One region of the Pseudomonas baltica genome, then DNA from elsewhere that is predicted to be linked to it. Evidence: predicted binding sites of a transcription regulator. Region 1 holds the regulator's gene; the other holds the start of a gene.
The links. Region 1 encodes FliA, which starts transcription of late flagellar genes. Its sites were predicted from a motif close to CTAAAGTTTNNNNNNNNNNNGCCGNTAA; they were not measured.
Positions count from the first base shown of each region.

Region 2: a site for FliA is predicted at 1,439-1,466, ahead of REH34_RS28795 (methyl-accepting chemotaxis protein). Genes of this name have one in related genera too.

Region 1 covers NZ_CP134771.1:1,360,007-1,363,397, forward strand. Annotated here, with positions in the region: gene REH34_RS05885 (protein phosphatase CheZ) at 1-554, opposite strand, end outside; gene REH34_RS05890 (chemotaxis response regulator CheY) at 577-951, opposite strand; gene fliA (RNA polymerase sigma factor FliA) at 1,185-1,928, opposite strand; gene fleN (flagellar synthesis regulator FleN) at 1,925-2,758, opposite strand; gene flhF (flagellar biosynthesis protein FlhF) at 2,880-3,391, opposite strand, start outside.
Region 2 covers NZ_CP134771.1:6,326,801-6,330,191, reverse strand. Annotated here, with positions in the region: gene imuA (translesion DNA synthesis-associated protein ImuA) at 1-581, opposite strand, end outside; gene lexA (transcriptional repressor LexA) at 626-1,240, opposite strand; gene REH34_RS28795 (methyl-accepting chemotaxis protein) at 1,508-3,133, shown strand; gene REH34_RS28790 (HAD-IA family hydrolase) at 3,288-3,391, shown strand, end outside.

The DNA of each region.
Region 1 (3,391 bases):
ACCCGCTTGATCACCTGACCGGTAAGGTCCTGGTAATCCTGGGCCAGCAAAATGTCGTTGAGGTGCGAGGAGACTTGCCGCGCATCGGTTTCGCTGCGGGTCAGAAAACCGTCCACACGCTTGACTAGCTCGCGAAATTCATCGGGCGAAGTTTCGCGGCGCTGGAAGCGCTGCCAGTCCTGGCGCAGGCTGGCGGCGTCGTCGGCCAACGAGCCCACGAGCGGCGTGCTTTGCTCCACCAGGTCCATGGTGCGGTTGGCGGCGGCATCGGTCAGACGCACGACATAGGACAGCCGTTCGGTGGCGTCGGTTATCTGCGACACCTCTTCGGCCTGTGGCATGTTTGGATCGATCTGGAAGTCGACGATGGCGCTGTGCAGCTCACGGGTGAGCTTGCCAATCTCCTGATACAGGCCGCGGTCACGGGTTTGGTTCAACTCGTGAATCAATTGCACCGCTTCGCCGAACTTGCCTTGTTCCAGGCGTTCGACCAACTCCTGGGCATTCTTTTTCAGGGTCGACTCGAAGTCACCCAAACTGGATTGCTTGTCCATACTGCTGCCCCCGTGGCGTCATTCAGCTGTTGACGCGCTCGAAGATCTTCTCGATTTTTTCTTTCAGCACTTGCGCAGTGAAAGGCTTGACCACATAGCCGTTCACGCCGGCCTGGGCAGCTTCGATGATCTGTTCACGCTTCGCTTCGGCCGTCACCATCAACACTGGGAGGCTTTTGAGACGTTCATCGGCGCGGACCTGACGCAGCAGGTCGATGCCGGACATGCCGGGCATGTTCCAGTCGGTCACCAGAAAGTCGAAGCTGCCCGCTTGCAGCATCGGCAACGCTGTGAGGCCGTCGTCGGCTTCCGAGGTGTTGGTGAACCCCAGATCGCGCAGCAGGTTCTTGATGATCCGCCGCATCGTCGAAAAGTCGTCGACGATGAGGATTTTCATGTTCTTGTCCAAGTAGACCTCCAAGCAGTCTTTAACGCACCCAGCACCTGGGTGCGCGATCAATCAAAACCAGTTATTTTCACATCAAGACCGCAGTGTTGCTTCGACCCTGTGGCGTGGGCTGCCTCCTGTGGGAGCAAGGCTTGCCCGCGAAGGCGTTAGTACGGACGCCTTCGCGGGCAAGCCTTGCTCCCACAGGTGCTCGGCTCAGGCCACCGGGCCTTTTCAATACTTCATCTTGCCCGCCATTCACCCAGGCGACTGCGCAAGCGCGCCGCGCACTGGCTGTGCAGCTGGCTGACCCGCGATTCGCTGACCCCCAGCACTTCGCCGATCTCCTTGAGGTTGAGTTCCTCGTCGTAGTACAGCGACAGCACCAGTTTTTCCCGTTCCGGCAAGTTGGCGATGGCGTCGGCCAAGGCTGCCTGAAAGCGCTCGTCTTCCAGGCCGCGTGACGGTTCCGGGCTACCGCTGGCGCCCTCCTCGTGCAGGCCTTCATGCTCGCCGTCCTGCAACAGATCATCGAAGCTGAACAGGCGACTGCCCAAGGTATCGTTCAGAATCCCGTAATAATCATCCAGACTCATCTGGAGTTCGGCCGCAACCTCGTGATCTTTAGCGTCGCGACCGGTTTTTGCTTCAATTGCACGAATCGCGTCACTGACCATGCGCGTATTGCGATGCACCGAACGCGGCGCCCAGTCACCTTTGCGCACCTCGTCGAGCATGGCGCCACGGATGCGGATACCGGCATAGGTCTCGAAACTAGCGCCTTTGCTGGAGTCGTACTTGGTCGAAACTTCAAGCAGGCCGATCATCCCGGCCTGAATCAGGTCCTCGACCTGCACGCTGGCCGGCAGGCGCGCCAGCAGGTGGTAGGCGATGCGCTTGACCAGCGGCGCGTAGGTCTCGATCAGTTGATACTGCTGAGACTCGCGCGACGCCTTGTTGTACATCCGATATCCGCTTGCGCTCATGAGACAGGTCCCGCACTGGTTTGCTGAACCAAACGTTCGACGAAGAACTCCAGGTGCCCGCGTGGGTTGGCAGGCAAGGGCCAGGTGTCGACCTTTTGGGCGATCGCCTTGAAGGCCAGCGCGCATTTGGAGCGCGGGAAGGCCTCGTAGACGGCACGTTGTTTCTGCACAGCCTTGCGTACCGATTCGTCGTACGGCACGGCGCCCACATACTGCAGGGCCACGTCGAGGAAACGGTCAGTTACCTTGGTCAGCTTGGCGAACAGGTTGCGACCTTCCTGCGGGCTCTGGGCCATGTTGGCCAGGACCCGGAAGCGATTCATGCCGTAGTCGCGGTTGAGCAGCTTGATCAATGCGTAGGCATCGGTGATCGAGGTGGGCTCGTCGCACACCACCAGCAAGACTTCCTGAGCGGCGCGCACAAAGCTGACCACCGAGTCGCCGATGCCGGCTGCGGTGTCGATCACCAGCACATCGAGGTTGTCGCCGATGTCGCTGAAGGCCTGGATCAAGCCGGCATGCTGGGCAGGCGTCAGATGCACCATGCTCTGGGTCCCGGAGGCAGCCGGCACGATACGAATCCCGCCGGGCCCCTGCAGGAGCACGTCACGTAACTCGCAGCGCCCTTCGATGACGTCTGCCAGCGTGCGTTTAGGCGTCAGGCCGAGCAACACGTCGACGTTGGCCAGACCGAGGTCGGCGTCCATCAACATGACTCTGCGGCCAAGTTCCGCCAGCGCCAGTGAGAGGTTCACCGACACGTTGGTCTTGCCGACGCCACCTTTACCGCCGGTTACGGCGATCACCTGTACGGGATGCATGCTACCCATGTTCGTTCTTTACCTTGTCACTTAGACCGAGGCCACACGACTGACTGCGCTTCATCATCTGAAGATTGCCTGGCAGACCATCGATGCAGGTGGATTGCAACGTTTTCATTGTTTGTTTACCTCAACCCGCGCGCTTGCCGGGGCTGTGGTAGAGATCAGCGAACATATCGGCCATGGCCTCTTCGCTGGGCTCCTCTTGCATTTGCATGTTCACCGCGCGGGTGACCAATTGATGTTTGCGCGGCAAATGCAGGTCATCCGGGATGCGCGGGCCATCAGTCAGATAGGCCACGGGCAAGGCGTGGTGGATGGCCAGGCTCAACACCTCGCCCAGGCTGGCGCTTTCGTCCAGCTTGGTGAGGATGCAGCCCGACAGGCCACAACGCTTGTAACTGTGATAGGCCGCGGTCAGCACCTGCTTCTGGCTGGTGGTAGCCAGGACCAGGTAATTGCGCGCCTTGATACCGCGACCGGCGAGGCTCTCCAGTTGCAGGCGCAGGGCCGGGTCGCTGGCTTGCAGGCCGGCGGTGTCGATCAACACCACGCGCTTGCGCAACAGCGGCTCGAGCGCCTGCCCCAAGGATTGCCCAGGGTCGACGTGGGTCACCGAGACATTGAGAATGCGCCCCAGCG
Region 2 (3,391 bases), 1.7 Mb from region 1:
ACGCCACCGCGGCATTTGAGGACCCGCCATTGCGGGGGTTGCAGCTCGATCATCAGGCGCAAGGCCGCCGGTGAAGCATTGACGGCGGCCGCTTGAGGCCGGCAGGCAAATGCCAGCGTCTGACCGCTTTCGGCCGCCACCTGCAACCGGCGCAAGGCCTTGTCATCGGCATGCATCGGCCAGCACAACACAGCGCCGCAACTGCCTGAGCGCAAGCATTGCTCGGCGGCCCACAAAGCATCCTTGCCCTCGGCAGCGATCACCGATAAATGCCGCAACTCGACGCCCGCCGCCTGCCAAGCCGGCGCATAGGGCACATGGGGCGGTCCCACCAGGACCACACGTTCGCCACTGGCAGTGAGCCGGGCCAGGGAGGGCCAGAGCAACTGCAGCTCGCCACAGCCATGGGCCGGCAGCAGAAGTTCGCTGAGTGCCGAGGCCGGCCAACCGCCACTGGGCAACACCGCATCGAGGGCTGCATGGCCGGTAGGTTGCTGGCCACTGATCCTGGGGGTGGCGCGGCCTTTCCACAGTCGTCGTTGATCAAGCAACCCCTCGAGACTGGTCACGGCACCCGCCATATGCGCAGCCGAATGGCTTGCCGCAGTGCCTGCCAACGCGCCGATCATCGCCGCACCAATCCGCAAAAAATACCTTCGATGATGAAGTCCTGCCCCGGGCCGACATCAATGGGCGCATAGGCCGGGTTGCGCGGCAACAGGCGAATACCGTCGGCATTCAGCTCGAAGCGCTTGATGGTGACCTCGCCTTCGAGCCGCGCCACCACGATCTGGCCATTGCGCGCCTCGGCCTGGCGCTGCACGCCCACCAGGTCGCCATCGAGGATGCCGTCTTCGATCATCGAGTCGCCCTCGACCCGCAACAGAAAATCCGGGGCGCGGGCGAACATGCGTGGATCGAACAACAAATGATCGTGGACCTGGGCATCCGGCTCGATCGGCCGCCCGGCCGCCACGCGCCCCAGCAAAGGGATCTCCAGTAAAGCGTTGCGCGGGGGTTGATCGAGCAGGCGGATACCCCGCGCCTGGCCAGCCCGTACTTCGATATAGCCGGCCTCCGTCAACGCCACGATGTGCTTGCGGGCCACGCTGCGGGAGGCAAAGCCAAAGGCTTCGGAGATTTCCGCCAGGCTCGGCGACTGCCCCTGATCGTTCAGGCGTTGGCGAATGAATTCGAGAATGGCGCTGCGGCGCTGGGATAAAATAGTCATGGAGTACATTTGTACTCTTTTGCGATTTGATTGACCAGCGCCTTTGGTCGTTCATCGGCAATGATGACGCGCCAGCACCGCCTGGATCACCACTGAGGGGACTACTTGATTGCGTTCGCTGTACCTGAGTAGGTGACAAGTCATGCGGTCAGGGGTGTCAGCCTGGGAGCTGTATCGATTCAGTCATAAAAATACGGTATTGCCCCCCTATTGTCGGTGGCTTACCGGCCGATACGCCCCCTAATGACCACTACACTCGGATCGAGGCTCACTCCCATGTCGCTGCGCAGTATCGGCATCGCTACCCGCGCTACCCTAGGTTTCGGCATCATTGCCGTGCTCGTGCTCTTTCTGGGCATCATGAGCCTGCGACAGATGTCGGAGCTCAACAAGAACGCCATCGACATCGCGCAGAACTGGCTCAAATCCACGCGTATCCTTGGCGAGCTGGCCGACACCACCACGCGCTTCAGGACCATGAGCTACTTCATCCAGGTCAACCGCAGCCAAACCGATATCGACAAGGCCGACGCCCGCATCGAGACCCTCACCCAACAAGTACGCGGCTTGATGGCGGCCTACCAGCCCACCATCAGCAGCCCCGCCGAGCAAGGCCTTTACGATGATCTAAGCAAGGCCCTGAACAGCTACATCGGCGCACAGGACCGCCTGCGTGCGGCGTCCAAGGCCAAGCAGGAGGACGTGATCCCCGGCATGATCAACGGCGACCTGAAAACCTACTCCGATCAGATGTCGCCGGTGCTGGTGAAGCTGATCGAGCTCAACCGCAAAGGCGCCGATGCTGCCGTGATCGACTCGCAATCCGACTACGGTGAAGCCAGGAACCTGGTGATCGGCGTGCTGGTGCTGGTCGCCGCCATGACCGTCCTGCTCGCTATTCTGCTGACGCGCAGCATCGTCGGGCCCTTGAATCGGGCGGTCAAAGTCGCCGAAGACGTGGCCAACAGCGACCTGAGCAAGAACGTCGAGGTCGATGGCGACGACGAGGTGTCGCGTCTGCAACAGGCCTTGAGCACCATGCAAGGCAACCTGCGCAGCACCATCCAGCGTATCTCCGGCTCTGCTACACAGCTGGCCTCGGCCGCCGAAGAGCTCAACGCCGTGACCGAAGAAGGCTCGCGCGGCCTGCAGCAGCAGAACAACGAAATCGACATGGCGGCCACTGCGGTCAATGAAATGACCGCCGCCGTGGAAGAAGTCGCCAGCAACGCCGTGACCACCTCCGAGGCCTCGCAGCAATCCTCGTCCGCCGCCTTGCAAGGTCAGCAGCGGGTCAGCGCCACGGTCAGCGCGATCTCGCAGATGAACCAGGATGTCGAAGCCACCTCCGAGCAGGTCCGCAAGCTGGCCGGACAGACCCGCGACATCGGCAAGGTGCTGGAAGTGATCCGCGCCATCGCCGAACAGACCAACCTGCTGGCGCTCAACGCCGCCATTGAAGCGGCCCGTGCCGGTGAAGCCGGGCGCGGCTTCGCAGTGGTGGCCGATGAAGTACGAGCCTTGGCGCATCGTACGCAGCAGTCGACCCAGGAAATCGAAACCATGGTCAGCGGCATTCAACAAGGCAGCACCCAGGCGGTGACGGCCATGGAAAACAGCAGCAGCAAGGCGCAGAGCACGCTGGAAACCGCTCGCGGCGCCGGCGATGCCCTGGAAGAGATCACCCGCAGCATCAACGAGATTTCCCAGCGCAACCTGGTGATCGCCAGTGCGGCCGAAGAGCAGGCTCAGGTCGCCCGCGAAGTCGACCGCAATCTGGTGAATATTCGCGACCTGTCGATGCAGAGCTCGGCCGGTGCCCATCAGACCACCGCCGCCAGCCAGGAGCTGTCGCGCCTGGCGCTGGATCTGAGCCAGATGGTCAATACCTTCAAGGTGTGATCGGCCCTCGGCAGCGAGGGGGCTTGCCCCGTAAATATTCGCCCTATGCATTGCCTGCGGCTGAAGAATTTTCGCGGGCAAGGCCCCTCGCTACAGACATGGCCGCGCTCTGTTAGGATAACCGTCCCTTGTTTTCCATGACGGATCCGCGCCCATGCTTGCTGCGTTGCTGTTCGACCTCGATGGCACCCTGACCAATTCCGACACCCTGCACCTGGTGGCTATTCAGCAGTTGCTGCTGGAAGAAGATGGCCGCTC